DNA from 2 places in the Atlantibacter sp. MEI4A-1023 genome. Region 2 is predicted to be linked to the other one. Evidence: predicted binding sites of a transcription regulator. Region 2 holds the regulator's gene; the other holds the start of a gene.
What was found. Region 2 encodes LexA, which represses DNA repair genes until DNA is damaged. Its sites were predicted from a motif close to TNCTGTATGTACATACAGNA; they were not measured.
Positions count from the first base shown of each region.

Region 1: metR (HTH-type transcriptional regulator MetR) is a predicted target of LexA. The motif match lies at 13,534-13,553, and genes of this name have one in related genera.

Region 1 is NZ_CM149568.1:4,419,776-4,435,888, forward strand. It holds gene ubiD (4-hydroxy-3-polyprenylbenzoate decarboxylase) at 1-1,403, opposite strand, end outside; gene rfaH (transcription/translation regulatory transformer protein RfaH) at 1,574-2,062, shown strand; gene tatD (3'-5' ssDNA/RNA exonuclease TatD) at 2,063-2,845, opposite strand; gene tatC (Sec-independent protein translocase subunit TatC) at 2,886-3,650, opposite strand; gene tatB (Sec-independent protein translocase protein TatB) at 3,653-4,180, opposite strand; gene tatA (Sec-independent protein translocase subunit TatA) at 4,184-4,435, opposite strand; gene ubiB (ubiquinone biosynthesis regulatory protein kinase UbiB) at 4,609-6,255, opposite strand; gene ubiJ (ubiquinone biosynthesis protein UbiJ) at 6,252-6,857, opposite strand; gene ubiE (bifunctional demethylmenaquinone methyltransferase/2-methoxy-6-polyprenyl-1,4-benzoquinol methylase UbiE) at 6,870-7,625, opposite strand; gene rmuC (DNA recombination protein RmuC) at 7,704-9,140, opposite strand; gene udp (uridine phosphorylase) at 9,318-10,079, opposite strand; gene ACVV26_RS21000 (dienelactone hydrolase family protein) at 10,330-11,151, shown strand; gene metE (5-methyltetrahydropteroyltriglutamate--homocysteine S-methyltransferase) at 11,206-13,467, opposite strand; gene metR (HTH-type transcriptional regulator MetR) at 13,585-14,538, shown strand; gene ACVV26_RS21015 (carboxylate/amino acid/amine transporter) at 14,426-15,325, opposite strand; gene yigL (sugar/pyridoxal phosphate phosphatase YigL) at 15,446-16,113, opposite strand, start outside.
Region 2 is NZ_CM149568.1:4,322,702-4,338,814, forward strand. It holds gene dnaB (replicative DNA helicase) at 1-224, opposite strand, end outside; gene ACVV26_RS20510 (quinone oxidoreductase) at 364-1,347, shown strand; gene pspG (envelope stress response protein PspG) at 1,525-1,767, opposite strand; gene dusA (tRNA dihydrouridine(20/20a) synthase DusA) at 1,907-2,905, opposite strand; gene ACVV26_RS20525 (conjugal transfer protein TraF) at 2,998-4,290, opposite strand; gene zur (zinc uptake transcriptional repressor Zur) at 4,572-5,087, shown strand; gene ACVV26_RS20535 (CsbD family protein) at 5,159-5,368, opposite strand; gene dinF (MATE family efflux transporter DinF) at 5,592-6,926, opposite strand; gene lexA (transcriptional repressor LexA) at 7,010-7,618, opposite strand; gene ACVV26_RS20550 (diacylglycerol kinase) at 7,727-8,095, opposite strand; gene plsB (glycerol-3-phosphate 1-O-acyltransferase PlsB) at 8,228-10,657, shown strand; gene ubiA (4-hydroxybenzoate octaprenyltransferase) at 10,692-11,564, opposite strand; gene ubiC (chorismate lyase) at 11,564-12,073, opposite strand; gene malM (maltose operon protein MalM) at 12,250-13,221, opposite strand; gene ACVV26_RS20575 (maltoporin) at 13,341-14,651, opposite strand; gene malK (maltose/maltodextrin ABC transporter ATP-binding protein MalK) at 14,749-15,858, opposite strand.

The DNA of each region.
Region 1 (16,113 bases), 97 kb from region 2:
CATTCACGCTGGGTTTCGCCGGGCCATTTGTTGGTGGCGTCCAGTCCCATTTTTGAACCCAAACCGGAAACCGGCGAGGCAAAATCCAGGTAATCGATCGGCGTGTTTTCTACCAGAACGGTGTCGCGCGCCGGGTCCATACGGGTAGTGATGGCCCAGATTACATCGTTCCAGTCACGCGCATTGACATCGTCATCACAGACAATGACAAACTTGGTATACATAAACTGCCGCAGGAATGACCACACGCCCATCATCACGCGTTTGGCGTGTCCGGCGTATTGCTTCTTCATGGTCACTACCGCCAGGCGATAAGAGCAACCTTCGGGCGGTAGGTAAAAATCAACAATTTCCGGGAATTGTTTCTGCAAAATCGGCACGAACACTTCGTTCAACGCCACGCCCAGTACCGCGGGTTCATCCGGCGGACGTCCGGTATAGGTGGAGTGATAAATCGCATCTTCGCGCTGGGTTATGTGCGTCACCGTGAACACCGGGAAGTTATCTACTTCATTGTAGTAGCCAGTATGGTCGCCATACGGCCCTTCCGGTGCCATTTCACCCTGCTCGATATACCCTTCGAGCACAATCTCCGCGCTGGCGGGCACTTCAAGATCGTTGGACAGACATTTCACCACTTCGGTTTTGGTACCCCGTAGCAATCCGGCAAAAGCGTATTCCGACAGCGTATCCGGCACCGGCGTCACTGCGCCAAGAATGGTAGCCGGATCGGCCCCTAATGCCACCGAGACAGGGAAACGTTCGCCAGGATGCGCCGCGCACCACTCCTGGAAATCCAGCGCACCGCCGCGATGGGAAAGCCAGCGCATAATCAGCTTGTTTTTACCGATCAACTGCTGGCGATAGATACCCAGGTTCTGGCGCTCTTTGTGCGGGCCACGGGTGACGGTAAGCCCCCAGGTAATGAGCGGTGCGGCGTCTTCAGGCCAGCACTGCATAATTGGAATGCGGGTTAAATCGACTTGCTCGCCCTGAAGCACTTTTTGCTGGCAAGGCGCGCCGCGCAGCCGCTTCGTCGGCATATTCAGAACTTGTTTAAACTGCGGCAATTTATCAAACAGATCGCGAAATCCGCGCGGCGGCTCGGGTTCTTTTAGAAAGGCGAGCAGTTTGCCCACTTCACGCAACGCCGTGACATCCTCCTGCCCCATCCCCATTGCGACGCGCTTCGGCGTGCCGAACAGGTTGCAAAGCACCGGCATGTCATAACCCTTTGGATTTTCAAAAAGTAATGCGGGCCCACCGGCACGTAGCGTGCGGTCAGCAATTTCAGTCATCTCAAGATGAGGATCGACAGCCAGCGAGATGCGTTTCAACTCGCCTTGCTGCTCAAGCAGCGTAAGGAAATCGCGCAGATCGTGATATTTCATGCAGTTATTTATGCCTTTTCGTTTAGCGCTTCATTATACGGTGTTCGTCGCAGGCATGCTGTAATTTTGTTAAATTAGCGTGAACTGACACGAGGGCACCTTTCGTTTTGGTTATAATGGTTTTAGCTATCTAAAAGGAGTTTTGATATCCTTTTGCGCCTGATAATCGAAGAAGAGTGTTTATGCAATCCTGGTATCTACTGTACTGTAAACGAGGTCAACTTCAGCGTGCCCAGGAGCATCTGGAACGCCAGGCGGTGACCTGCCTCACACCGATGATCACGCTGGAAAAAATGGTGCGTGGAAAACGCACTACAGTCAGTGAACCGCTGTTCCCAAACTACCTGTTTGTCGAATTTGACCCGGAAGTCATCCACACTACGACGATTAACGCCACCCGTGGCGTCAGCCACTTTGTACGCTTCGGCACCCAGCCAGCCACCGTACCGGTTACCGTTATTGACCAGCTGGTACAATACCAGTCTGAAGAGATAACCGATCCGGGCACACCCTATCCCGGCGATACCGTTGTTATCACCCACGGCGCGTTCAAAGGCCTGAATGCGATCTTTACCGAGCCTGACGGCGAAGCGCGCTCCATGCTGCTGTTAAATCTGCTCAATCAACAGGTGCTGCAAAGCGTGCAGAATACCGAGTTCAAAAAGCAATAATCAGAAGCGGATGCCAAACAGCGTTCGCACATTCTCGTCCGTTTGCTGGATCAATTGCTGCGCGTCTTCACCGCGCCACATCGCCGACTGGCTAATAATATGCGGCAGATAGCACGGCTCGTTTCGGCGCGATGAGGGTTTGGCTGGCAGGTCGCGCGGCAGCAGCCAGGGCGCATCGGTTTCGAAAAACAGTTTATTAGCGGGTATCATCGGCAGCAATTCGCGCAGTTCAAGCCCGCGACGTTCATCGCATACCCACCCCGTAATACCTAAATAAATCCCTAAATCCAGGCACGCCCTCGCTTCTTCTCGCGTACCGGTAAAGCAGTGCAGCACTGCGCCCGGCAACTTATCAAGCCAGGGCGTCAGCAGGGCGATAAACCGCTCATGGGCATCGCGACAATGCATAAACACCGGCAGCGATAATTCCGCCGCCAGCGCCAGTTGAGCGGTGAACGCCCGCTCCTGATCTTCTGGCGTAGAGTAATTGCGGTTGAAATCCAGGCCACATTCGCCGATAGCGACGACTTCCGGCGCTTTTGCCAGTTCGCGCAGCGCATCAGCGGTTTCCGGCAGCCAGTGGCTGGCGTCATGGGGATGAACGCCCGCAGTCGACCAACAGCGATCGTAGCGGCTGGCAAGCTGCTGCGCCTGTTGACTTTCGTCCAGGTTGGTACCGGTTATTAACATACCTGACAAACCTGCGGCGAAAGCCCGCGTCACCACGTCATCCCGATCTTTATCAAATTGCCCGCTGGTGAGGTTGACGCCAATATCAAACATGCCATTTATCCTGTAAAAAACCGCCCGGAGGCGGTTTCAATTATTCTTTAGACTCTTGCGTCTCTTCTTCTTCCGTCGGTTCCCGTCGTTTGCCAACGTAGAAGCGGGCAAAGAACACCCCGACTTCAAACAGAAAATACATCGGGATCGCCAACAAGGTTTGCGAGAAGACATCCGGCGGGGTCAGCAGCATACCCACGACAAACGCGCCCACTAACACATAAGGACGCTTTTTACGTAAGTCGTCTGGCGTGGTGACGCCCAGCCAGCACAGCAGCACAATGGCAACCGGGACTTCAAACGACACGCCAAACGCTAAAAACAGCGCCATAACGAAGCTCAGGTAGCTGGCGATATCGGTTGAAACCACCACGCCGACCGGCGCGGTATGGGTCAGGAAGCCAAACGCCAGCGGGAACACCACGAAATAGGCAAACGCCATACCGATGTAGAACAGCAGCGTACTGGAAACCAGCAGCGGCACCACTAAACGGCGTTCATGCTTGTACAGCGCCGGGGCGATAAATGCCCATACCTGGTAGAGGATCACCGGTGCGGACAGGATCACCGACACCATCATGGTCAGCTTGATCGGCGTGAAAAACGGCGATGCCACATCAGTCGCAATCATGGTTGCGCCCTGTGGCATCTGGCTTATCAACGGCGCGGAGACCAACTGATAGATATCGTTAGCGAAATAGACCAGCGCCAGGAAGATCGCCAGAATCGCAATAACGCAGTTCAGCAGACGCTTACGCAGTTCAATCAGGTGACTGATTAGGGGTTGAGTATCTTCTACAGCCATGTTCAGGATTTTTCACTTGAGGACGACGGCGCGGCGTCTGCCGGAGAAGACGTCGAAGCCGGTGGCGCTTTGGTCAGATCGACAGGCTGTTCAACAGCCGGAGTCGGTTTTTGTGCCGACGCGCTCGCCTGATTTTCTGCCGTAGCTGGCGTAACGCCTTCATGCGCCGCTTCGTTGTCTTTCACAATCGGATTATGAATGGTGTGTGCTTCGTCATGCGCCTTTTCCGGGTCATTCGCCGTATAGGTGCGTTTCATTGACTCTGCCGCTTCACGCAATTCATCCATGGAAGCCTTGAGCTCTGGGGTGAGATTATTAAGGCTCGCTTTCTCAACTTTCTTGAGACTGTCCTGGAATTCCTGGAGTTTTAACTCCTGGGTCAGCTCATTCTGCACGGTGGTGGCAAGGGAACGTAGCGCCCTCACCCACCCGGCAATGGTTTTGACCGCAACAGGCAAACGTTGCGGCCCCAACACAATGAGGCCGATGACAAAGACAAGAACCAGCTCACCGAAACCAATATCGAACACGGCTTACACCTGCTCTTTATCGTTGCTCTTCGCTTCGTCTTTCTTTACGTCGCTTTGCTTATCAGAAAGAGATTTCGCAGTGAAATCAGCATCCTGAGTGGAGGTGTTTTTCGGCTCGTCATCGCCCATGGCTTTCTTGAAACCTTTGATGGAGGCACCCAGATCGGAACCCAGAGAACTGAGCTTTTTGGTCCCGAAAAGCAGAACGACGATAACGACAATGATCAATAACTGCCAAATACTAATGCCACCCATATAAATCCTCAGCTACAGATGATGAAATTTGCAAACCGCATTATATACCGCTCATTATCCAGGCTGCATCAGCGATGGTAAACATATCCACAATGGTCACAGAGTTTTTGTGCTAATTGTGAAAATAACGCTCGCTTTTTGGATAACTTTCAACGCAGTCATTCCATGATGTATTAAATCGAGCCAGTACGACGCCAGCCAATCAGCCATACGACAATACCGCCCGCCATAACCCATGCCGGGATTAAGTCCCATTCCGGGCGAGTCACCAGCATTAACGTTCCGCTTAACAGCAACGTCGCGCCAATACCAAACAGGTAACGTGACTGTCCTTGCCGCACGCGCTGTTCGTGTAACTCGCGGGCGATTTTATCAACGCTTTGTTGCAATTGTTTGCCCTGGCGCAAACTGTCGTACACCAGTTCAGGTATTTCTGGCATTTTTTCGATCCAGAACGGTGCTTTCTCTTTAAAAGAGCGAACCAGCGCCGGAAAACCCACCTGATCTTTGATCCAGGATTCCAGAAAAGGTTTCGCCGTTTTCCATAAATCGAGCTGTGGATAAAGTTGGCGACCAACGCCTTCCACGTACAACAGCGTTTTTTGCAAAAGTACCAGTTGCGGCTGCACTTCCATATTGAAACGACGTGCAGTGTTGAACAAATTCAGCAGCACGTGACCAAAAGAGATTTCCGCCAGCGGCTTCTCAAAGATGGGCTCGCACACGGTACGAATCGCAAACTCAAACTCTTCGACGTTGGTATCCGGCGGTACCCAGCCTGAATCCACGTGCAGTTCGGCTACCTTACGGTAATCGCGATTAAAGAAGGCGATGAAGTTTTCCGCCAGATAGCGCTTATCTTCTTTATTCAGCGAGCCGACGATACCGCAGTCGATACCGATGTATTTGGGGTTTTCCGGGTGTTCATAGCTGACAAAAATATTGCCTGGATGCATATCGGCATGGAAGAAACTGTCACGGAAGACCTGGGTGAAGAACACCTGAACGCCGCGTTCCGCCAGCAACTGCATATTGGTGCCGTTGCGCTCAAGGGTTTCCACGTCAGAGACCGGAATACCGTAAATGCGCTCCATCACCAGCATATTTTCACTGCAATAATCTGAATAGACTTCAGGCACATACAGCATCGGGCTCTCTTCGAAATTGCGCCGTAGCTGGATGGCGTTTGCCGCTTCGCGCAGCAAATTCAGCTCATCAATCAGCGTTTTCTCATACTCCCGCACCACTTCCACCGGCCGTAAGCGGCGACCATCCGGCAATAAGCGAGGTACCCAGCGTGCCAGACGGTAGATAAGCTTCAAATCAGCTCTGATAATCGGCAGGATGTCAGGACGAATAACCTTAATGACGACTTCTTTACCGTTCTCTTTCAGCTTTGCCGTATGCACCTGGGCAATGGACGCCGATGCAAGGGGGTTGATGTCGAACTCATCGAACCAGGTTTCCACCGGAATATCGCCCATCGACTTTTCAATTTGGCGCTTCGCCAGCACGCCGTCAAAGGGCGCAACGCGATCCTGCAACATAGCAAGCTGGTCGGCGATTTGCGGTGGGAACAGGTCACGGCGGGTAGACAGCATCTGACCAAACTTAATCCACACCGGGCCGAGTTCCTGAAGCGCCAGACGCAGCCGTTGGCCTAACTCTTTGTCGCCATGACGGTTGGGCATCCAGAACAGGGTGCGCCGCCATAAGCGCAGCGGCAATGTGATGCGGATCCTCGGTATGAGCTCGTCCAGCCCATAGCTTAAGAAAGTACGAATGATGAAGTACAGGCGCCGAATTTCACCTGGCGTCATTTGGCCTCCAGCGTTTCTAAACGACCAATAAGCGCATCGAGCGAGCGCGCAAGTGCATCAGTTTCTTCAGCAAACCAGGCGACTTCCAGCGGACCGGGGGCCATGCGCCACTCTTCCGTCACCGCTTCTGCAAGATAGCGCTGATTGCGTTCAACGCCTTTTTTCACAAAGCGTGCGCCGGTGCGTAAGAATTTGCCCAGCCCTTCTGCGGCGATATCGCCAATATAGGGCGCAAGCAGTTCAGCCGGGTCGAACTCTGCCAAATCCATCAGGGATACCAGATTCTGTACCACCTGGATATCACCTTCGACTTCCAGATCGCCACGGCGGATCAGCGCAGTCAACTGCTGGCGGTTGCGCAGTTCCGGCAATACGGAGAGACGCGTTGTCACCGAACAGTCGGTCTCGCCTTCCCATTGCCCCAGCACATCAACCTGCTGTTCGCTGAAGATCAATACCAGCGGGGTAGAGAATTCGCGGAGGGCAATACGCAACACCTTTCCCTGCAACCGCTGACGTGCAGATTTAAGCGCCCGATCCTGATACAAAAAAGCGTTTAACGCCCCTTCGATACCGGCGGTAATAAGCGGTGTTATTGGCATCCGCGGCCTCCCTTAAAACTTATAACCACGATGAAGCGCGACAATACCCGCGGTCATATTGAAATATTCGACGTTATCGAAACCGGCATCCGCCATCATCGCTTTCAGCGTGTCCTGGTTTGGATGCATACGGATAGATTCCGCCAGATAGCGGTAACTTTCCGCGTCCTGCGCCACCAGCTCGCCGATGCGCGGCAGCACGTGAAATGAGTAAGCGTCATAGGCTTTGCTTAACGGGTCGATAACCGGTTTGGAAAACTCCAGCACCAGCAGGCGGCCACCGGGCTTCAACACGCGATACATGGAGCGCAGCGCTTTGTCTTTGTCGGTGACGTTGCGCAGGCCAAACGAGATGGTGATGCAATCAAAGGTATTATCCGGGAACGGCAGCGCTTCCGCGTTGGCCTGAACGTATTCAACGTTGCCCACCACGCCGATATTACGCAGTTTTTCACGGCCCATTTTCAGCATCGAGTCGTTGATATCCGCCAGCACCACCGTACCGGTTTCGCCCACCAGACGGGAAAACTTCGCCGTCAGATCGCCAGTCCCTCCCGCCAGATCCAACACCTTCTGTCCACGGCGCACACCGCTGCAATCAATAGTAAAGCGCTTCCATAAGCGATGGATCCCGAACGACATCAGGTCATTCATAACGTCATATTTCGCTGCAACAGAATGGAAAACCTGCGCCACCATATCCGCCTTCTGCGCTTTCGCTACGGTCTGAAAGCCAAAGTGCGTTGTGTCCTGTGAATCATCAACCATTTCGGAGCCTGCTATTGATAAAAAATGTTCGTGAAGTGTAACAGATTGGGCGCGATTGCCCTATGTTTCAAGCCTGTTTTAACAATCGTTACCGGTGCGCTGAACAGGCGGAATCGGCCCTGGCGCGTTGTTTTGCGAATAGTTTTTCGGCTCATCGTCAATGCTGCGCAAACGAAACTCTTCGTCATCCAGACGCGCTTGTTCCACCATTTCCGGATTAATCTCGCGCTTTACTTCCACGCCAAGCGTGCGAAACGCGTCAGCCTGCGCCAGCAGGTTTCCACGTCCGGAGCTGAGCTTTTTCATGGCCTGCCGGTAGTTTTCCTGCGCTTTATCCAGCCCCTGCCCGACGGCGGACATATCATCAACAAACAGCCGCATTTTGTCGTACAGCTTTGCGGCGCGTTCGGCAATTTGCTGGGCGTTCTGGTTTTGATGCTCGTACCGCCACAGGTTGGCAATGGTGCGTAACGCCACCAGCAAAGTGGTGGGGCTGACCAGCATGATGTTACTTTTCAGTGCTTCGCTGATCAGTTCCGGTTGCCGGTCGATAGCCAGTAAAAATGCGGGCTCGACGGGAATAAACATTAAGACATAATCCAGCGACCGCAAGCCGGGAAGCTGTTGGTAATCTTTACGACTGAGTAAGCGAATATGGCTGCGAATGGCTGCGATGTGCTCATTCAGCGCCAGTTCACGTTGGTATTCATCTTCAGCGTTGAAGTAACGCTCGTAGGCCACCAGCGTCATCTTGGCATCTACCACCACGTCTTTGTCCTGGGGGAGACGCACAATCACGTCCGGCTGCATACGGCTGCGATCGTCTAACTGAATATTGACCTGGGTTTGATACTCATACCCTTCGCGTAAACCGGATGCTTCCAGTACCCGCGTCAGCACCACTTCACCCCAGTTGCCCTGGGTTTTATTGTCGCCTTTCAGCGCCCGGGTCAGGTTAATCGCCTCCTGGGCCATTTGCGCGTTGAGCTGCTGTAAATTGCGGATTTCATGGGTCAGCGTGTGGCGTTCACGCGCTTCCTGGCCGAAGCTGTCCTGCACCTGGCGGCGAAAACCATCAAGTTGTTCGCGCAGGGGGGTGAGCAGCCCGTTCAGGCTCTGGCGGTTTTGCTCCTCCACCTGGCGATGGCTGCGGTCAAAAATGCGGTTTGCGAGGTTTTCGAACTGCTCACTGAGGCGCTGCTCGCTGCTCATCATCTGGCGCAGTTTGTCGTCGTTATGCTGACGCGTGGTTTCAAGCAGCGTGGTGACTTCGCGCAGATCGGCTTCGAGCGAGCTTTTGATATCCCTCAGGGTGCGCAGTTCGCCGTTAAGCAATTCGCACTCTTCGCGCCAGTGCTCGTACGCCTGTTTCGTCGCGCTTAACTCGCTGAACACATCGCGCTGCTCCGCCAGCAGATCAGCCTGACGCTGCGATGCCCGCAGGCTTGCGCCCAGCCAGCCGAGCAACACGCCCGCCAGCGCAACCGCCGCCATCAGTAACAGAGAGAAATCCATAATGCCTCCCGCATTAACCCCACCTGAGCAAAATGGGATTGTGCTGGATAAATGTCCAGTTTTAAAGGCATTTACTGCGAGGCCTCGCGCAAAAGATTAAAAACAAGGCGCGCCAGTGAAGGGAAAACCGGCGGGACAGGCGCCAGCCCAACAGAAATGCAGGGCTGGCGAAGTACGTTAGATCAGGCGGCGCGCGGCCTCAACCACGATTTTCACTGCGTGGCTTTCGGTCTGTTTCATAGTTTGCGCGTTCGGAATTTCCTGCTGGGTGCGGTTAACGATAACCCCGGCAACCATCCCTGCACGCAGCCCCTGGCTGGAGCACATGGTCAGCAGCGTTGCCGATTCCATCTCATAGTTCATTACGCCCATCTGTTGCCACTCTTCCATCGAGCCTTTGTAGCGGCTAACAACGCGGCCAGAGAAAGTGTCGTAACGCTCCTGGCCTGGGTAGAAGGTGTCGGAAGAGGCGGTGACGCCGATGTGTGTGGTAGCGCCCACGGCTTTCGCCGCTTCTACCAGCGCGGTGGTGCAGGCGAAATCCGCTACCGCCGGGTATTCCATCGGCGCGAAATGCAGGCTTGCGCCATCAAGGCGGACGGACGCCGTCGTTACCAGCACATCGCCAACGTTGATATGCGGCTGGATTGCGCCAGTGGTTCCCACGCGCAGGAAAGTACGGATGCCCAGCTGTGCCAGTTCTTCAACAGCGATGGAGGTAGACGGGCCACCGATACCGGTAGAGCAGACGATAACCGGTTTGCCGTCCAGCTCTGCGCGCCAGGAGGTGAATTCGCGGTGTGATGCCAGCTTAACCGGCTTATCCATCAGCGCGGCGATCTTTTCCACTCGTTCCGGGTCGCCAGGTACGATGGCAAGCGTTGCGCCCTGCAGGTCGTTTTTTGTAAGGCCGAGGTGAAAAACATCAGACGTAGACATAAATGACTCCTCTTTGGGTCGGTTTGTCAGAAGCTGCAAAAGGGTACTTTACAGAAGCTGCCAAGGTAATTTCGTGACTCAATTCACTTGCATGGAATTCGCTTGCATAACATTTCCATAAAATAGTGACAATGATCACATAAAAAACCCTTCCCGGTGACGATCACAGGAACGGGTTTTACGTGTACGAATTTTCGACTCGCAGGCTATAGTTAGGTTTGCGCTAAAAAAATGGTTACGGAGCCTGGCCATGACAAAACAAAACACAACAGACAACCCTTCAGGATTTGCTTCCGCCGCTTCACCTGTCGCTTCAACGGTAGTACATACCGCCGAAGATGCCATCCATTGTGGCGAAACTTCAATTCCAAGCCAGGGCGAAAACATGCCGGCCTGGTATGCCCGCCCGGAAAATGCCGACCAACCTTTACCGGTGGTTATCGTGGTGCAGGAGATTTTCGGCGTCCACGAACATATTCGCGATATCTGCCGCCGCCTGGCCCATGGAGGCTACCTGGCCGTCGCGCCGGAACTCTATTTCCGCCAGGGAGATCCGGCGGAATATGACGATATCCCGTCGCTGTTCAGCGGCCTGGTCAGCAAAGTGCCCGACGCTCAGGTGCTGGCGGATCTCGATCATGTGGCGAACTGGGCTTCCCGTCAGGGCGGTGACCCGCATCGTCTGATGATGACCGGTTTCTGCTGGGGCGGACGCATCACGTGGCTATACGCCGCGCATAACCCGCAGCTAAAAGCCGCTGTGGCGTGGTATGGCAAATTGCTGGGTGATAAAACGCTCAACTCGCCAAAACATCCGGTGGATATCGCCGTGGATCTTAACGCGCCGGTGCTGGGTCTGTACGGGGCTCAGGACACGGGCATTTCACTGGAAAGCGTGGAGACGATGCGCCAGGCGCTGCGCGCTGCGAATGCTAACGCAGAAATCGTGGTTTATCCCGAAGCCGGCCACGCGTTTAACGCTGATTATCGCCCGAGCTATCATGCGGAATCTGCCGCAGACGGCTGGCAGAGAATGCTGGAGTGGTTTAGCCGTTACGGCACTAAAAAGTAACGGCCAGTTTGCATCAAAAGTTAAACCCGCTCCTGTTCAGGAGCGGGTTTTTTATTACGCGCTACGCAGGTTCTGCGCCGCTTTGACCATGTTCGCCAGCGCCTGGCGGGTTTCCGGCCAGCCGCGCGTTTTCAAGCCGCAATCCGGGTTAACCCACAAACGCTGCGCCGGAATACGCTGCGCCGCTTTTTGCAGCAGCGCCTCAATCCATTCCACATCCGGCACGTTCGGCGAGTGGATGTCGTACACGCCCGGGCCGATTTCATTCGGGTATTCGAACTCTTCAAAGGATTCCAGCAGCTCCATATCCGACCGTGAGGTTTCGATAGTGATCACATCTGCATCCAGCGCGGCAATGGAATCCATGATGTCATTGAACTCGCAGTAACACATATGGGTGTGGATCTGGGTATCATCGCGTACCACGGCGGCGTTCAGGCGGAACGCTTCCACGCCCCACGCCAGATAGGCCTGCCAGTCGGCGCGACGCAGCGGCAGCCCTTCGCGCAGTGCCGGTTCGTCAATCTGGATAATGCCAATCCCGGCGGCTTCCAGGTCGGCCACTTCATCGCGCAGCGCCAGCGCAATCTGCTTAGCGATGGTTTCGCGGCTGACGTCTTCACGCGGGAACGACCAGCAAAGGATCGTCACCGGGCCAGTCAACATGCCTTTAACCGGCTTGTCGGTCAGGGACTGCGCGTACTTCGCCCACTCCACGGTAATCGGCTCAGGACGGCTGATATCACCAATCACCACTGGCGGCTTCACGCAGCGTGAACCGTAGCTCTGCACCCAACCGTTTTGGGTAAATACGAAGCCGTCCAGGTGCTCGCCGAAGTATTCCACCATGTCGTTACGTTCCGCTTCTCCGTGAACCAGCACGTCAAGGCCGAGGCGCTCCTGCTCAACAATCGCCTGCTTGATGTGTTCGGCAATGCCGGTGCGATAGTTGCTGGCGTCCAGATTCCCTTTTTTGAAGTCCAGGCGCAGGCCGCGGATCTCGGTGGTTTGCGGGAATGAACCGATAGTAGTGGTCGGCCATGCCGGAAGATTAAACCGCGCGCGCTGTGCTTCGGCACGTACCGGGTAGGCGCTGGCACGCTGGCTATCCTGCGCGGTAATTGCCGCCAGACGCTCGCACACCGCCGGGTTGTGTACACGGGCAGAGTGGCGACGCGCCTGAATCGGGGCGCTCCATTGGGCAATTTTAGCCGTATCGCCGGTTTTCAGGGCGTCGCGCAGTAGCGCCAGTTCTTCACATTTTTGCAGGGCGAAGGCGAACCAGCTTTTTACTTCCGTATCCAGACGGGTTTCCACGCTCAGATCGATTGGGCTGTGCAGCAGGGAGCAGGAGGATGCCACCCATACGGCGCGTTTACCGACGATGTCTTTAATCTGCCCATATTTTTCCGTCAGATCGGCACGCCAGACGTTACGACCGTTAATCACACCCGCAGACAGCAGCCACTCGGACGGCAAACGCTGATGCAGTTCTGCCACGTCGTCTTTGCCTTGCACCAAATCAACGTGCAGGCCCTGCACCGGCAGTGCGGCGATGGTATCCAGATTCGGCGTGACGCCTTCAAAATAGGTGGTCAGCAGCAGTTTGCTATTGCCCTGCAACGCGTCATAAGCCGGTTTGTAGGCGTCCAGCCACGCTTGCGGGAGTTCCAGCACCAGCGCCGGTTCGTCAATCTGTACCCACTCGATGCCGCGTTTTGCCAGTTCCGCCAGCACCTGCTGGTAAACCGGCAGGATGTCATTGAGCAGCGACAGGCGGTCAAACTGTTGGCCTTTCACTTTGCCCAACCACAGATAGGTGATCGGCCCCAGCAGTACCGGTTTAATGTGGTGGCCCAGCGCCAGCGCTTCGTCCACTTCATCCAGTAACTGGGTCCAGGTCAGTTTGAACTGCTGGCCTTTAACAAATTCCGGCACCATATAGTGATAGTTAGTATTAAACCATTTGGTCATTTCCGCTGCCGCTGCTGGTTCACCGGTTGGCGCGCGGCCACGGCCAATGCGGAACAGGGTATCGATATCCACGGAGCCGTCTTTATTCCGGTGGCGCGCTGGCACGTTGCCCAGCAGCAGGCTGGTCGTCAGAACATGATCGTACCAGGCGAAATCGCCCACCGGCAGCAGGTCCACGCCTGCCGCTTTTTGCTGATCCCAGTGGCGGGCACGCAGCTCGCGCCCCACCGCCAGTAATTCTTCACGGGTGCTGTTGCCCGCCCAGTAACTTTCTTGCGCTTTTTTCAATTCGCGACGCAGGCCAACGCGAGGGAAACCGAGGGTGTGATTGTAGATTGTCATTGTCTGCCTCTTAGGGAATTCTAGGTATTTAGCCGTCCAGATGTTTACACATCCATAATCAGCAGTTACTGTATATTCCTCAAGCGCAAATTCCTCATGGCAAAGTGAAGGACTTTCATGATCGAAATTAAACACCTTAAGACCCTGCTGGCCCTGCAGAACTGCGGTTCACTCGCCGCTGCGGCCGCCACGCTGCATCAGACGCAGTCTGCTCTCTCTCATCAGTTCAGCGATCTGGAGCAGCGCCTCGGGTTTAAGCTATTCGTTCGTAAAAGCCAGCCGCTGCGCTTTACCCCGCAGGGCGAGATTCTGCTGCAACTGGCAACTCAGGTGCTACCGCAAATCAGCCGGGCGCTACAGGAGTGCAATGAACCGCAGCAGTCCCAGTTGCGGATTGCGATTGAGTGCCACAGCTGTATTCAGTGGCTGACCCCGGCGCTGGAGAATTTCCGCAAGCAGTGGCCGCTGGTAGAGATGGATTTCAAATCGGGCGTCACGTTCGACCCACAGCCTGCGCTTCAGCAGAGCGAGCTGGACGTGGTATTAACGTCCGACATTTTGCCGCGCAGCGGTCTGCACTATTCGCCGATGTTTGATTTTGAAGTGCGTCTGGTGCTGGCGACCGATCATCCGCTGGCCAGCAAACCGCGCATCACGCCAGAAGACTTCTCCGGGGAAACGCTGCTGATTTACCCGGTGCAGCGCCAGCGCCTGGACGTGTGGCGTCATTTTCTGGAGCCTGCTGGCGTCAGCCCGTCGCTGAAAAGCGTTGATAACACGCTGCTGTTGATTCAGATGGTGTCGGCGCGGATGGGTATCGCCGCGCTGCCGCACTGGGTAGTGGAGAGTTTTGAACGCCAGGGCCTGGTCGTGACCAAAACCCTGGGTGAAGGATTGTGGAGCCGGCTGTACGCCGCTGTGCGCGATGGCGAGCAGCGTCAGCCGGTTATCGATGCGTTTATTCGCTCTGCGCGGAACCACGCATGCGATCATCTGCCGTTTGTGAAGAGCGCGGCGCGACCCAGCGTCGATGGACCCACAGCGAAGCCATTATCACCGACCCACCAATAATAAAACTCGGCCAGTGGGGTTGCTCTTGCCAGATGGCGAGGTTAACCAGCAGCCCCGCCGGGACATGCACGTTGTTCATGATCCCTAACGTACCGGCATCCACCTGCGTTGCCCCGTAGTTCCACATAAAGTAGCCCAGCCCGGACGCCACAACGCCCAGCCAGATCAGTACACTCCATTGCAGCGTGGTGCCAGGCAGTTTGTTTGGATTGCCTAACGCCAGCCAGGCCACGCCCGCCACCACAAACGCGCCGAGATAAAACCACGAGAACGCGTTGTGCTGCGGCATCGGATGCACTTCCATCAGTCGCTTGTAGCCAACCATCCCGATAGCAAAGCTGATGTTCGCCAGTTGCACCAGCAGCAACCCAAACCAGAAATGCTCGCTGAGCTGATCGTAACGAATAATCGCCGCGCCAATCACCGCCAGCAGCGCGCTGAACGCGTAGCCCCAGCGCAATGGGCGGCGGCTGAGCAGGTCGTAAATCAGCGTGATATACAACGGCGTCAGGACGGTAAACAGCAAGAACTCGGAGACCGTCAGGTAAAGATAAGCGCGGAAGCTGAACAGGTACATCACGCCCAGTTGAAGCGCGCCCACCAGCATATACAGCGCGATAACTTTCGGTTTCAGGCCCTTAAAACGCAGGAACGGCAAAAACACCAGCGCCGCCAGCCCAACGCGCATCAGCACAGAAAAATAGCTGTCGACATGCCCGGCAAGGTATTCGCCAATCAGGCTAAAAGAAAACGCCCACAGAATGGTGGTGATAATGAGTAGCGGCACAATGTTTCCCCGGGAATACCCGTTTCCAGCAGAAAACCGCATTGTAGCGAGAGTGAACGATATGAGCTTGGGTATTTGGTTGACGAGTGGTTAAATATAAACCACTCGTCACTTTGTCGCTTAGGCTTCGTTAAGGAATAAACGGCGTAGATAGTGCGGGACCGCATTGTCGGCGTTAGTGCCAATCACTTCCAGCGTCGGCAGCAGATCTTTCAGGCGCTGGTGCGCGTTAGCCATAATGCAGCCTTTGCCTGCCATCGACAGCATCTCCGCATCGTTCATCCCGTCGCCAAACGCGATGCACTCTTTCAGGGAATAGCCGATCGCTTTAGATACCGCCTCCAGCGCATGGCCTTTGGAAACGCCGCCCGCCATAACCTCCAGGCAGGTTAAGGTAGAGAAACTGACGTTAACCCTGTCGCCCCAGCGCGCATTAATCGCCTGCTCCAGCGGCAGCAATTTCTTGTGATCGTCACAGGTGAAGAACACTTTGCTGATGCCTTCCGGCTCCAGCACGCCCGGCTCAAATAGGGTGTATTTAAAAACGGCTTCGCGGAAATATTTCATTTCGTCCGGGCGGTGGCGGTTCATAAACCAGTCGTCATTACGGTAAACGTTGGTCACGATATCGGGGTTGGTATGCACCACGCCAAACAGATCGGCGGCGATATCGCGATCCAGGTTATGGCTGAACACCAGCTTACCGTCGGTATCATGCACCCGCGCGCCGTTTGAGGTGATCATGTAGGCCTTGATTTCAAGGTTGTCGCGGATTTGGGCCACGTCCA
Region 2 (16,113 bases):
ATCTCCTGTAAACGGTGCATTTCGGTAAAGATATGGCGATGCGGGCGAGTATAGAAATCTTCCGCGACGACGCGTTCAGCCACATCGTCCCAGCGTTCGTTATCCAGCATTAAACCACCCAACACCGACTGTTCCGCTTCAATCGAATGCGGGGGGATTTTCAACCCGGCGACTTGCGGATCGCGAGGTTCAGTGGGTTTGTTGAAGGGTTTATTTCCTGCCATAGTGAATGGAGTTACCGAGTTAGATTAGGGGGACGGGCATTATATACCCTGGGGAAACAAGTTGCATCGCGCACACACCCGCAATGCCGCGTGATTTCACGAGGTACCCGCGCCCAAACGATATGACAGCGGAGGATACATGGCAATACGCATTGAGTTTCAAAAGCATGGCGGCCCCGACGTGCTCAAAGCGGTTGAGTTCACCCCTGGCGATCCGGCGGAAAATGAAGTCCAGGTCGAGAATAAAGCCATCGGTATTAACTACATCGATACCTATATCCGCAGCGGGCTATATCCGCCGCCAGCGCTGCCCAGCGGGCTGGGCAGCGAAGCCGCTGGCGTGGTAAGCAAAGTCGGCAAAGGCGTTACGCATATCAAAGCGGGGGATCGCGTGGTGTATGCCCAGTCGTCCCTCGGTGCCTACAGCGAAATACACAACGTCCCTGCCGATAAAGTCGCCCTATTGCCCGACGCTATCTCTTATGAACAGGCCGCCGCGTCGTTCCTGAAAGGGCTGACGGTGTTCTATCTGCTGCGCAAAACCTATGAGATTAAACCCGACGAACCGTTCCTGTTCCACGCGGCGGCGGGCGGCGTGGGGCTTATCGCCTGCCAGTGGGCCAAAGCGCTGGGTTCAAAACTGATCGGCACCGTCGGCTCTGCGCAAAAAGCGGAACGCGCCAAACAGGCCGGTGCGTGGCAGGTTATCAACTATAAAGAAGAAAGCATCGCTGAGCGGGTACGCGAAATTACCGGCGGCAAAAAAGTGCGGGTGGTTTACGACTCGGTGGGTAAAGAGACCTGGGAAGCGTCGCTGGACTGTTTGCAACGCCGCGGCCTGATGGTCAGCTTCGGTAACGCCTCGGGGCCGGTGACTGGCGTCAATCTCGGCATTCTCAACCAGAAAGGCTCATTGTTTGTCACGCGTCCCTCGCTGAACGGCTACGTCACTAACCGCGCAGAACTGGAAGAAGCCAGCAACGAACTGTTCTCGCTGATCGCCAGCGGAGTCATCAAAGTGGATGTCTCGCCAGAGCAGCGCTTTGCGTTAAAGGATGCGCAAAAAGCCCATGAAACGCTGGAAAGCCGGGCAACCCAGGGTTCCAGTTTGTTGATACCGTAGAAAGAATTAGGGCTTCCCGCAGGAAGCCCTTTCTTTTTATAGTTCGCGCCGTATGTAGGGTACAGCTGCGATGAATTCGTTAACCCGTGCATACTGACAGATTAACCCTGCAATTCCTACGCAGCACCCTGAATAAATCCTTACCGGATCATCAGGTTGTGACCCATGCCGCAATCCTTAGTAACGCCAACGGTTGTTGCGCTGATAAAGCGGAAGCTTCGGCTGTTTTATTGTCCGTACCACCCAAACGATGGCGATTGCCAGTAATAACCAGGGCAAAACTTTAAAAATAATCGCGAATAATCCGCCGACAAACATTAATGCCGTCGCCACTGCCAGCGCCACCAGTATGCCGAGCAGCGACACGCCGGTCACCAGTAGCATCACAAAAAACCCTAACACGAACAGAATTTCCAGCATGGCTTTCTCTCCCAAAAAAATACGTTCCTGAGAGTGCTATTACAAGAAACATGCCAAAGTTAATTCGTTGATTTTAAAGAGCTACGCCCCGTCACGACGGACGAGGCGTAGCGAATTTGACTACTTTTTAGTGAAAAATTTATTGCGGATTAGCGACTTTTTGCAGCGCGCGTTCCAGCACATCCACATCCGCGCCCGCTTTATGGGCATTTTCGCTTAAATAGCGCCGCCACTGGCGCGCACCGGGTACGCCCTGAAACAGCCCGAGCATATGACGGGTGATGTGGCCAAGATACGCCCCCTGGCTCAGCTCGCGCTCGATATAGGGGTACATGGCGCGCACCACCGCAACCGGATCGGCCAGGTGGCTCTCCACGCCGAAGATTTCTCTATCGACCGCCGCCAGAATCCCTGGGTTTTGATACGCCTCACGCCCGACCATCACCCCATCCATATGCGCCAGATGGACTTTCGCCTGCTCAAGAGACGTGATGCCGCCGTTAATCGACAGGGTCAAATGTGGAAAATCACGCTTCAGTTGATACACGCGCGGATAGTCCAGCGGCGGGATTTCGCGGTTTTCCTTCGGGCTCAGGCCGGAAAGCCAGGCTTTACGGGCATGGATGATAAACATCTCGCATTCGCCCTTGCCGGACACGGTGTTGATAAAATCACAAAGGAATTCGTAGCTGTCCTGGGCGTCAATGCCGATACGGGTTTTTACAGTGACCGGAATGGACACCACGTCGCGCATCGCCTTGATACAGTCCGCTACCAGCTGCGCATTGCCCATCAGGCAGGCACCGAACATACCGTTCTGTACACGGTCGGACGGGCAGCCGACGTTAAGGTTGATCTCGTCGTAGCCGCGCGCTTCAGCCAGTTTCGCGCACTGCGCCAGCGCTGCCGGATCGCTACCGCCGAGCTGCAATGCCACCGGATGCTCTTCTTCATTGAATGCCAGATAGTCGCCTTTGCCGTGGATAATCGCCCCGGTGGTCACCATTTCGGTATACAGCAGCGTATGGCTTGACAGCAGGCGCAGGAAATAACGGCAATGTCTGTCAGTCCAGTCGAGCATCGGCGCGATAGAAAAGCGATGGGCGGCAAAAACGGTGGGTTGAGATTCTGGCAGCATAATCAAACGATGGCGTATCAGGTTAAAAAAGGGGCGACACTATACCACACTCTGTAAAAATGGGCGGAATGTCGCCATTCCGTCCAGTGATTTTAGAAGGTGACTTTAAGTTGCGCTCCTGCTCCCCAGGTTTCTTTCTCGCCGACAATACCGGTTAAATCGATATGCACCCGGTTAAACGGCGCGAAGCCCAGCCCGGCGGTAAACACGTCATTATCATTGCCTTTCATATCGGCACGATAACCGGCGCGCACCGCCAACCAGGGGAGTGGGCGCACTTCCGCCCCCACGCCGGCGTACTGGCTGTTATCTTCGCTTTTGAATCCTTTGGTTTCGGTGAGATCGCCATCAGCCGCCAGGGTCAAAATACCGCTATGCCAGGCAACACCCGCCGTGACCAGCGGCGTAATTTCATAACTATCGCGAAAACCGTTGACCTCTTTGGCATTAATATCGCGAGAAATCAGGTTCTGCCCGCTCAGGCCAACGGTCCAGTTTTCACTAAGATCGGCGGCTAAACCGGCGTCAACGTTGAAACCGGTATTGTCAGTACGGTAACGGCTACTGTTCCAGTCGCTACTGTCGTAGGCATAAATTGGCACACTGTAATTATACAGCCAGGTTTTTTGCAGCTTCGGGGTCACGCCGAAAGAAACCGGCACGCCGCCCATATCGAATTGCTTTGCAAAAGCAACGCCATAGTCGGAAACAATCGCCACGCGACCAAAACCGGTAGAGTGAAGGTTATCGGTGATCTCATCACTACCGTTCAGGATGGCATCGCGCGCAACGTCAATGGCAATGGCCTCGCTTCCCTGGATCCCTCTCAGGTACGTAATATCCTCCTGATCGATCCAGGAACTGACCCGGGCATGGGCATAGCCTTTCGCCACAAAAGCGACCGAGAGCATATCGCTGGGAATACTGACGGCCAGCCCGGCCCCCGCTCGCGCGGTGGCGATTTTGCCCTCCAGCGACTCTAGCTGATCCGCCAGTTCACCTGCGGCATTCTGAAACTGTTGGACTGATTCGCCGAGGTTCAATAAGTCTTCCGGACCAAAATCGTTAATCACCTCTTTGTAGTAATCAATACGATCACTAATGTTATCGATTTCGTCCTGTAAATTGTCTTTATCGCTGATTTGCGCGCCCACGGTGGGGAAAATAATGGTGACAGAATCTTCTGGCTGCGCTTTTGCCAGCAACGCCGGGTTAATCAGTACCCCGCTGCCATAATGCGCAGACGCGACGCCGGTTCCTCCCATTGCATCTCCACGCGCTTCCGTCCAGGTATTAGCCGCCCTGGCCTCACTCGTTACCACCAAAAAAACTGCTAATGCTGTTATAGAAAGTTTTATTTTTTTCACAGGAGTTTGTCTCGTCATAGGTTGCGTAACAGGCGCTGTGTCCCTGCACAGCGGAAAATGTTGGCGGCAAATGTCCCTATGAAAGACAGGCGTCAGAGCCCTGAAAGCGCGCCGCCTTCAGGCGGCTCATGTTCATTATTTGTAAGTCTTTAATATTTATAGATGTGGTTTTTTTCAATCGAACTGATACGTATGGATGAGCTTGCGAAAAACGAAGCGGAAGAACGATCCTGCGCACTGTCGGCGTTTTGGACGGATCATGATAAAATAAGCGTTTTACGTGACCCATGGGGATGCTGATGGATACGACGACGTCACAACATATGCTTGCCCTGGCAGAAGATCTTTGCCAGCAACGAAACGTACGCCTGACCCCGCAGCGCCTCGAAGTGTTGCGCTTAATGACGTTACAAAAAGGCGCGATTAGCGCTTACGATCTCCTGGATTTGCTGCGCGAATCCGAGCCGCAGGCTAAGCCGCCGACAGTCTATCGGGCGCTGGACTTCCTGCTGGAGCAAGGGTTTGTTCACAAGGTTGAATCAACCAACAGCTATGTTCTGTGCCATCTGTTCGATCAACCGACGCATACTTCAGCGATGTTTATTTGCGACCGCTGCGGCGTCGTCAAAGAGCAGAGCGCGCAGGGTGTAGAGAAGATCATGGATGCGTTAGCCGCCGATATGGGCTTTACGCTGCGGCATAATGTCATTGAAGCGCACGGGCTGTGCTCAGGCTGCAAAGAGGTAGAATCGTGCCGTCACCCGGAACACTGTGGTCACGACCATTCAGTTCAGGTGAAAAAACGCGGTAAGTGAAGGCGTTAATGGTACATCCTTGTACCTGGCAGGGTAGCCATGAGGGTGGCTAAGCAGAGAAACGACGGGGATTACCAGCGGTAATCGTTACGGGTTTCCCAGTCTTTTACTTCGTTCTCTGCCTGATCTTTCTCGTATCCATAACGTTCCTGGATTTTCCCTACGAGCTGATCGCGTTTACCTTCGATAACGGTCATATCGTCGTCAGTGAGTTTACCCCACTGCTCTTTCATTTTACCTTTGAACTGTTTCCAGTTACCGCCGACTTCGTCTTTATTCATGATGTAGTCCTCATCGTTCGGTTATAAACGCTAAATGTTTATCGTCCGTGTTTAACAGTTATTATCTGCTGGACGTGATAATGAGTTTAGTCGACCATTCCGACTCGTTTGAAACATTCAGAATCTTTAACCAAGCGCGAAAGATAAAAATCGGCATTAATGATACAAAAATTTTATATATCAAACAGATATTCAGAAATTAAATGAGAGTCAGCAGATGTAACTAACCATGACCCGTCTCGTTGAACCAGCTATTGCGCTGCCAGTGGCGCCGCCAGATGAGCCATAACGACAGCCCGCGCAATGCCAGAAATACCGCTACCGCCAGCCATAGCCCGTGATTACCCAGCCAGGGCAAAGCGATTAATGTCACGCCGAAACCCGCAGCCGCCACGGCCATACTGTTACGCATTTCCGCGCCACGGGTAGCGCCGATAAACATGCCGTCCAGCAGATAACACCACACGCCAACCAGCGGCAGCACAACCTGCCAGCCGAGGTAACGATCCGCTTGCTGTTGTAAAACCGGCAGCGAGGTCAGTAGCGCAACAATATGCTCGCCCCAAAGCGCATAAACCGTAGCGAACATCAGCGCCACCAGGCCCGCCTGGCGACAGGCGGCATGCCAGACTTTAATCAGTTGGTTGCTGTTACCTGCGCCGTAAGCCTGCCCGGAATGGGCTTCCACCGCATAGGCGAAACCATCCAGTGCGTAGGCGGTGAACGTCAGCAGCGTCATCAGGACGGCATTCACCGCCACCACATCGCTACCCATCCGCGCCCCTAAAATCGTGACGCTGGCGAAACAGATTTGCAGCAGCAGCGAACGCAGCATAATGTCGCGATTGAGCGCCAGTAAACGCCAGATATCGCCGCGCCAGGCAGAGAGCAGCATTGCCGGATTGATGCCCCGCAGCGTCATGACATGCCAGGCCATCAGCAATCCGACGATCAGCGTGATGTATTCCGCCGCCACCGTTGCCAGCGCAGCGCCCTGCACGTTCATATCCAGCCCCACCACCAGCCACAGGTCGAGTGCGATATTCAGCACATTGCCAACAACCAGCAGGATCACTGGCGCTCGCGCGTACTGCACCCCCAATAACCAGCCTAACAGCACCAGGTTCGCCAGCGTCGCAGGCGCGCTTAGCCAGCGGATTTCCAGAAAGCGCCGCGCCTGATGTAATACTTCTTCGCTGCCGCCTACGATATGCAACGCCAGGTTAATCAGCGGGGTCTGTAACAGCATAATCGCCACCCCGGCCAGCACCGCCAGCAGTAGCGGTTGCACCAGGGCTCGCGCCATCGCCTGCGGGTTTTTTGCACCAAATGCCTGGGCGGTTAACCCGGTGGTGCTCATTCGCAGAAACAGCAGCAGCATAAACAGAAAACTGGTGGCGGTTGCGCCAATGGCGACACCGGCTAAATAAACGGGGCTATCGAGATGGCCGATAACGGCGGTATCCACCAGGCCGAGCAGCGGCACGGTAATATTGGAGAAGATCATGGGTAGCGCCAGGCGCCACAATGCTTTATCAGCAGACGTGAAAAATGGCATGACGCAATCCGTAGCGGTAGGGAATTCTGGAAAGCAAAAAGCCGTAACGCGGCGCGCTACGGCTTCAAATCAGACAGCAGAGCTTACAGCCACTCGCCGTTGCGGATCACGCCGACAGCAAGCCCTTCGATAGAAAAGGCCTGCTGGCGCAGGTCAACAACGATTGGGGAGAATTCGCTGTTTTCCGGCAGTAACTGCACCGTGTTGCCCTGTTTGTTCAGGCGCTTAACGGTCACTTCGTCATCGATGCGCGCGACCACCACCTGGCCGTTACGTACATCCTGAGTTTTATGCACCGCGAGCAAATCGCCGTCCATAATCCCGATATCTTTCATCGACATACCGCTAACGCGCAGCAGGAAATCCGCGCTGGGCTTAAACAAGCCGGGATCGACCTGGTAATGGCCTTCGATATGCTGCTGAGCTAACAGCGGTTCGCCCGCGGCAACGCGCCCAACCAGCGGCAACCCCTCTTCCTCTTCCACCAGCAAACGCAGACCGCGCGATGCGCCAGAAACGATTTCAATCACCCCTTTACGCGCCAGGGCTTTTAAATGTTCTTCTGCAGCGTTAGGAGAACGAAAGCCCAGACGCTGTGCAATCTCCGCACGAGTGGGAGGCATGCCGGTTTGGCTGATGTGATCCCGAATGAGATCAAACACCTCTTGCTGTCTGGCCGTTAAACTTTTCATTCCGCCCCCTGGGTGCATATACAGTAATGCTGTGAGTATATACAGCTAACGGTGATTTTGAAACCACAAAATGAGCAAATATCCGCATGTTAGCGACATCTGGAAGAGTTATCGCAAATTTGACCAGAGCAATATGCCCCAGGTCATCAGCGCCAGTAAAATAGCAAACAGTACCGCCGCCGAGCCCATGTCTTTGGCGCGCCCGGAAAGCTCATGAAATTCCGGGCCGATGCGATCGACCACCGCTTCGAGGGCGCTATTAAGGATCTCAACTATCATCACCAGAATGACGGAGCCAATCAGCAACACCCGGGTAATCGGATCGACATCCAGCCAGCAGGCGATAGCAATGGCGACAATCGCCGCGACGCCCTCCTGGCGAAACGCCGCTTCGTTCTTCCAGGCGGCGCAAATGCCTTTCCAGGAGTAACCTGCTGCTTTAATTATTCGTATCAACCCGGTGGTGTTATTCGCCATGAAAGGAAACCTTTTTAAAAAACGCGCATCAATAGCAGTGAGCAACGAAACGTAAGCACCACAGAAATTCCCGGTTGTTTCTGATATTCTTGCGGTGCAATTGCATTGTTAACCAGAGGCTTTACATCGTTTATGTCCGGCTGGCCACGAATTTACTACAAATTACTTAATTTACCATTACGCGTACTGGTAAAAAGCAAATCCATTCCGGCGGATCCGTGCGCCGAACTGGGGCTCGATACCTCGCGCCCGATTATGTACGTTCTTCCGTACAACTCGAAGGCGGACTTGCTGACGCTGCGCCAACAATGTCTGGCACACGATTTGCCCGATCCGCTGGAGCCTCTCGAAATTGACGGCACTCTGCTGCCGCGCCATGTGTTTATTCACGGCGGGCCGCGGGTATTCACCTATTACACGCCGAAAGAGGAGTCGATTAAGTTATTCCACGACTATCTCGATCTGCATCGCAGCAATCCGCAACTTGATGTGCAGATGGTGCCGGTGTCGGTGATGTTCGGGCGCGCGCCGGGCCGTGAAAAAGGCGAAGTGAACCCGCCGCTGCGGATGCTGAACGGCTTGCAGAAATTTTTTGCCGTTTCCTGGTTAGGGCGCGACAGCTTTGTACGCTTTTCGCCCTCGCTGTCGCTGCGCCGCATGGCGGATGAACACGGCACCGATAAAACCATTGCCCAGAAGCTGGCGCGAGTGGCGCGTATGCACTTCGCCCGCCAGCGCCTGGCCGCCGTAGGGCCGCGTTTACCGGCGCGTCAGGACCTGTTTAATAAGCTGCTGGCCTCTAAAGCCATTGCCCGCGCGGTAGAAGACGAAGCGCGCAGCAAAAAAATCTCCCATGAAAAAGCCCAGCAAAATGCCGTGGCGTTGATGGAAGAGATTGCGGCGAACTTCTCTTACGAAACCATTCGTCTGATGGATCGCATTCTGGGCTTTACCTGGAACCGCCTCTATCAGGGCATTAATGTGCACAACGCCGAGCGGGTGCGCCAACTGGCGCATGACGGTCACGAACTGGTGTACGTTCCCTGCCACCGCAGCCATATGGACTATATGCTGCTGTCCTATGTGCTGTATCACCAGGGCCTTGTGCCGCCGCACATCGCTGCGGGTATCAACCTGAACTTCTGGCCAGCGGGCCCGATGTTCCGCCGCCTGGGCGCGTTCTTTATTCGTCGTACGTTCAAGGGCAACAAACTTTACTCCACGGTGTTCCGCGAGTATCTGGGCGAACTGTTCAGCCGCGGCTATTCGGTGGAATATTTTGTTGAAGGGGGCCGTTCCCGTACCGGTCGCCTGCTGGACCCGAAAACCGGCACCCTGTCGATGACCATCCAGGCGATGCTGCGCGGCGGCACCCGCCCTATCACGCTGGTTCCTATCTACATCGGCTATGAACACGTGATGGAAGTGGGTACTTACGCCAAAGAGCTGCGTGGCGCGACCAAAGAGAAAGAGAACTTCGCGAAGATGGTTAGCGGGCTGAGCAAGCTGCGCAACCTGGGCCAGGGCTACGTAAACTTCGGCGAACCAATGCCGTTGATGACGTACCTGAACCAGCACGTGCCCGAATGGCGCGACTCCATCGACCCGATTGAAGCGATCCGACCTGCCTGGCTGACGCCGACAGTGAATGCCATCGCCGCCGACCTGATGGTGCGCATCAACAACGCGGGCGCGGCTAATGCCATGAACCTGTGCTGTACGGCGCTGCTGGCGTCGCGTCAACGTTCGCTTACCCGCGAGCAGTTGACCGAACAGCTCGGCTGTTACTTAAGCCTGCTGCGTAACGTGCCTTATGCGCCGGATGCAACGACACCAGCCCAATCCGCCAACGAGCTGATTGAGCACGCGCTGCAAATGAACAAGTTTGAAGTCGAAAAAGACACCATCGGCGACATTATCATTCTGCCGCGCGAGCAGGCCGTGTTGATGACCTACTACCGCAACAACATCCATCATATGCTGGTGCTGCCATCGCTGCTGGCGGCCATGATCGCCCAGCATCGCCACATTACCCGTGAAGAGTTGCTGCGCCAGGTTGAAGTGCTCTACCCGATGCTGAAGGCGGAGTTGTTCCTGCGCTGGGAGAAAAGCGAGCTGGGCGCAGTGCTTGATGCGCTGGTGGATGAGCTGTTGCAGCAGCAGTTAATCGTGGAAAACGGCGAGAAATTGCAGCTTAACCCGGCCCGTTCACGTACGCTCCAGTTGCTGGCGGCAGGGGTGCGCGAAACGCTGCAACGCTACGCCATCACCTTCTGGCTGCTGAGCGCCAACCCGTCGATCAACCGCGGCACTCTGGAAAAAGAGAGCCGTACGGTGGCGCAGCGTCTATCGGTGTTGCACGGGATTAACGCGCCGGAATTCTTCGACAAAGCGGTATTCAGCACCCTGGTGTCGACACTGCGCGACGAAGGCTTTATCAGCGATACCGGCGATGCCGAACCGGCCGAGACCATGAAGGTTTACCAGCTTCTGGCAGACCTGATTACCTCGGATATTCGGTTGACTATCGAAAGCGCGGCGGCTCAGGCGAGCGACGCATAAAGACAAAACAGGCGGGAAATCCCGCCTGTTTTATTTAGAGATGTTGGTAACTGAACACCAGCCCGATAAACAACACTAAGCCCACATAGTTGTTGTTCATAAACGCCTGGAAACAGGCCGCGCGCTCGCGATGCGCAATCCGTTTTTGCTGATACGCGAACAGCCCGCCCGCAATCAGGATCGCCGCGTAAAACACCGCGCCCAGCCCGTTTAGCCAGCCCACCAGCGCCATCAGGCCCATCACCACCACCTGCAAAATACCGATAATCAGCTTGTCGTGACGACCGAACAGAATGGCCGTGGATTTGATGCCGATTTTAACGTCGTCATCACGGTCGACCATGGCGTATTGCGTATCGTAAGCCACGGCCCAGCAGATGTTAGCGATAAACAGCAGCCAACAGCTGAGCGGCACGCTTTCACTCACGGCGGCAAAGGCCATTGGGATAGACCAGCCGAACGCAGCGCCCAGCACTACCTGCGGCAGATGGGTATAGCGCTTCATAAACGGATACACCCACGCCAGCGCCAGCGCCGCTACCGACAGCAAAATGGTCATGGTGTTGAGCGTTAGCACCAGCAGGAACGACAGCAGCACCAGCCCGACAAACAAATTACGCGCTTCTTTTTCGGTTACCGCACCGCTGGGCAGCGGACGGTTGGCGGTACGTTTTACATGCCCGTCGAATTTGCGATCGGCATAATCATTCACCACGCAGCCCGCCGCACGCATCAGCCATACGCCTGCGACAAACACCGCCAGGATCCACAGCGGCGGCAGGCCTGGGGTGGCAATCCATAACGCCCATAGCGTCGGCCAAAGCAGTAACAGCGCGCCGATAGGTTTATCTGTGCGCATCAGGCGGTGATAAGCCAGCAGCTTATTTTGCTTGAGGCTCCACTCCATTATTTCTCCTCCTGGTACAACGGCGATGCAGCCAGAAATAATTCAGTCAACAGTAACGGTTTACCGGATAAACGCAGACGGGAACGGCGCCCCCATAAATTTTCGCTGCGCCCCACCTCAATATAGTCGCGCGTCAACGTTGACTGGGTAAAAAGATAGCGGCCCAGCGGGGTTCCGCCCAACTGCTGCAATGCCAGTTCCGGCCCGCACAGCGTCGACTCCGGCACCACGGTGCGGCCAATCAGCCAGGGTTCGCCATCGCCGCACAACACAATTTCGCGCAGCCAGTAGCGTGATTCCTGCGGCAGGCAGGCGCGTTCGTCATCGGGCAATTCCTGCCCGATAAAGCCTTCAAAGATAATATCGACATGCACTTTACGGCAAAACTGCTCGAAGCGTTTGGTCATCGAGTCTTCAAGCAGCAGCCAGTCGCGCAATTCGCTATCCAGCTCGGGAAGGGTATCGAAAAAGGTCAGCGCACGCAGTGACGTGAGCGCAGGATGGGACATGTGTTGCTCTCCGGAACCAGGTCTTCCGGCATTGTAGCGCAGAAAGGCAGGAAGTTGGCGGAGGAAACGTCACCAATAACGATTTAGCGCAACAAATGCGCAACAAACGCGGCGGCAAATAAAAAAAGGTGCGCCGAAGCGCACCAACCTTACAAGCATCAACAATGCGGGGTGGATCACCCCTTGCCTTTTACACTGCTGATAAACGTTGAACGGGCGGAGGTAGAACCCAGACGCTCGGCTTCATTCAGCAGTTTCAGGGCTTTGTCGATATCCCCGCTGTTAACGGCCTGCTTAATGGCCTGATTGAAATAGTTTTCCGTGTCGTTTAATACCGGCTCGCTCTTCGCGGCAGGTGCAGGTGCCGACGCAGCATGAGCCGTGGCAGGCGCAGCCACAGGTGCCGGCGCTGGCGCGGCATAGGCGGTTGCCGGCGCGGCGGTATTACCCACGGTGACCGGGCCAGGGTCCGAGGAACCGAACAGCGGTCCCACCAGAATGCTGGAGCCCGAAGACGTTTTGACTTTCAGTTTTAGCGTACCGTCCGTAGTGTGACGGGCGATCGGGTCAGGGATATCCGGTACCGCATTGCCGGTGCCTTTGGCATAAGACTTCGCCGGATCGAGTAATTGGGTGGTTTGTTGTAGGTCTTTATCGGTGGTGAACACCAGTAAATAGAGTTTCTGTTGCCCCAGCGCCGGGGTCAGCTTGATCACACCCTCAAGGCGATCGGCGGACATCACGCCCGGTTCCTGGTAGGTAAAGAAGCTGCTGGGAAAAAATGCCGCCGGGGTTAAATTCTGATCTAAAACCAGCACGTTCGGCGCAAACACCGAGGTTTGCTTATCCACTTCGCTGGTCAGGGTGATTGTCAGTTCGCCGATATTCGCCGGTACGCTGTACGCGGCAACCGGCCCGGCAATGCCCGGCGCGTTCAGCGATTGGCCGCCGGTCGCCAGGGTGGTGGTTTGGGTTTTAGACTGGTCGACTGGCGTCCATTGCAGTTGCTGCAATGACTGAGCCGGAATAGCTGGCGCAGCAGAAACGTCCTGTGGAACCAGATTCACCGCTGCGAGGGTGGTGGCCGGGAGGCTTGCCAGTAAACCCGCAGAGAGACACAACGCGATTAAACTTTTATTCATTTTCATTGTTATAACCTCAAACGTGCGGGTAAGCGGGAGCCAGGCAATAGCGCGCTCACCCAGGACAGGCATGGTCAGACAGAGGGGCTTTCGCCCCTCTTTGTTTTATGAACTCACGTGCTGTATTACCACCAGATTTCCATCTGGGCACCGAAGGTCCACTCATCGTTATCGCCACGGCTGAAGGTGCGCGCGGAAGTATCCTGATAAGCGTAACCTGCGGTGTAGCCCGCGCCGGAATCGTTGTTGGCGTAACCGAAGGACTCATCCCATTTGGCATAGGTCGCGAACACGCGGATGGCCGGACGGGACCAGATGCTGTCGCCAGCCTGCCATTGTTGCGCCAGGGTCACTTTAATCTGGTCGTTGGTGGAATCGGTGCGCTGGGACTTCACGTTGTCATAGCCCACTTCAAGCAGGGTGCTCATGATCGGGGTCCATTTGAACATCGGACGCACGCCCACGGTCCACCAACGGGTGCCGTTGTTGTTGTCCAGATCGATGTCCTGGTACATACCGACGTACATCAGGTCCCAACGGTCGCCCAGGGAGATGGCACCGTGGTCGATAAAGCGCAGCAGGTGGCCATCGTTATTCAGGCTGGCGCCTTGCGGGATGCCCTTACCGTTAGAGGTCATAGAATCCAGGCCGTACTGAACCACGAATTTGTTAAAGCCTTTCATCATGCTCTGGGTGTGCTCGGCAGTGAACAACCAACCGTCTTTGGATGCGCCAGGCTGCAGGTAGTAGTCGTCAGGAATGTTGGTGTGACCGTAGTCAACGCCCAGTTCCAGGGTACCGCCCGGGTTGATTTCCATACCGGCTAAACGCACGTCGAACACGTCGTTCGGCACTACGTTGTCATAAATACGGTTGCCGTCGGCATCGAAATCAGAGAATGCAGAGGAGCCGCCGGATTCAGAAGAACGGGTGGCCGCCAGAGAGAGTTTACCAAAGCCGAGGTCGATATTTTCCAGACCCGCGCCCGGGCCGGAGATATCCCAGTAGTAGAAGTCGATCATGTGGACGTCATGACGCTGGTAGAAGCGCTTACCTGCCCAAATGGTGGAGCCCGGCAGCGCGTCGATCAGGTTTTTACCCTGGACGTTAGCTTCACGGAAAGCCGGGCTGGTGGATTCCCAGTCATTACGTTGTGATACGGAGTACGCCACGTTAGTATCGAAATAGAAGCTCTTATCGCCCTCTTTCCACACTTCCTGACCCAGTTTGAGTTCTGCGTAGGTTTCGCATTCGTTGCCCAGACGATATTTACTTTGAGCGCCGGTAGCCTGGAAACATTCCTGCTCACCGCCGCTGCCAGTCCAGCCGATACCAGAACGGGCGTAGCCTTTAAAATCAACGGCGCCTGCCTGGGCAGACAAGATGCCTGCCATAACGGCGACCGCCAGTGGGACTTTGCGCAGAGTAATCATCATTCTATCTCCTGAGATCATTGCTTTTCTTTGTACACATCGCCTTTCAGGGTGCTACAACGCAGCGCGAAGGGTTTTGTGTTGTTTTTTTATGGAATGCTTAAACGCCGGGCTCGTGGTGCAGACGACGACAGGCCGTACCATCCTCTCGGAACAAATGGCAACGCTCTGGCGGCAAGCCGATGGCGAATGTGGCACCCTCTTCTACCAACACCACGTCAGACTGGCGGTAGACCAGGTTCTGACGAATGGCCGGAATTTGGATATGAATTTGCGTTTCGTGGCCGAGCTGCTCGACCACCTGGACCTCGCCTTCCAGCGTGACGTCGGCAATTTCACTGGGCAGCAAATGTTCCGGGCGAATGCCCAGCGACATATTGGTCCCCACCTGCACGCCTGCGCTGTCTACCGGCAGCCAGATTTGCTGGCGGTTCGGTAACTCCACCTGCACCTGGTCGATGGCGGTGGCGGTGACTTTCACCGGTAAGAAATTCATCTTCGGCGAGCCGATAAACCCCGCAACGAAGCGGTCTGCCGGGTAGTGATACAGCTCAAGCGGCTTACCCACCTGGGCGACGCGCCCGGCGTCCAGTACCACGATTTTGTCGGCGAGGGTCATGGCTTCGACCTGGTCGTGAGTGACGTAAATCATGGTGCGCTTCAGGCGCTTATGCAGACGGGAGATTTCGATACGCATCTGCACGCGCAGCGCGGCATCAAGGTTGGAGAGCGGCTCATCAAGCAGAAACACGCGTGGTTCCGCCACCAGGGTACGGCCAATCGCCACACGCTGGCGCTGGCCGCCGGACAACGCTTTCGGACGGCGATCCAACAGGTGCGCCAGTTGCAGCGTCTCCGCAACCTGGTTCACCCGCTGGTTAATGACCTCTTTCTTCGCCCCGGCCAGCTTCAGGCCGAAAGACATGTTTTCAGCCACCGACAGATGCGGATAAAGCGCATAAGACTGAAACACCATGCCCACGCCGCGCTCGGCGGGCGGCACATCGTTAACGCGTTTATCGCCAATCAATAAATCGCCGCTGGTTACTGTTTCCAGCCCGGCAATCATTCGCAGCAATGTCGATTTACCGCAGCCCGATGGTCCGACGAACACCACGAACTCACCTTCAGTGATATCAAGGTTGATATCCTTTGATACCACCACATCGCCCCAGGCTTTCGTTACATTACGCAGCTGAACGCTTGCCATCCCCTTCTCCCTCAACAACTTTTTGCAATACCGCAGAACGTCTGTATTGCCCGACTATCCGTCATTAGCTGTGTGGATGAATCCTCCACCCCCGCGCTTTTTGATGGGGGAGGAGACGGGAGGATGAGAGAAGCAGGTCTGCCACCGCAGGCACAGCTCGCCGGGGAAAATCGTGATCGTGGCGTCAAAAAAGCGGGGTTTTTTGTGTGCGCCAGCCCACATAACCCGCGCTTATGCAACGTAGATCACACAAGT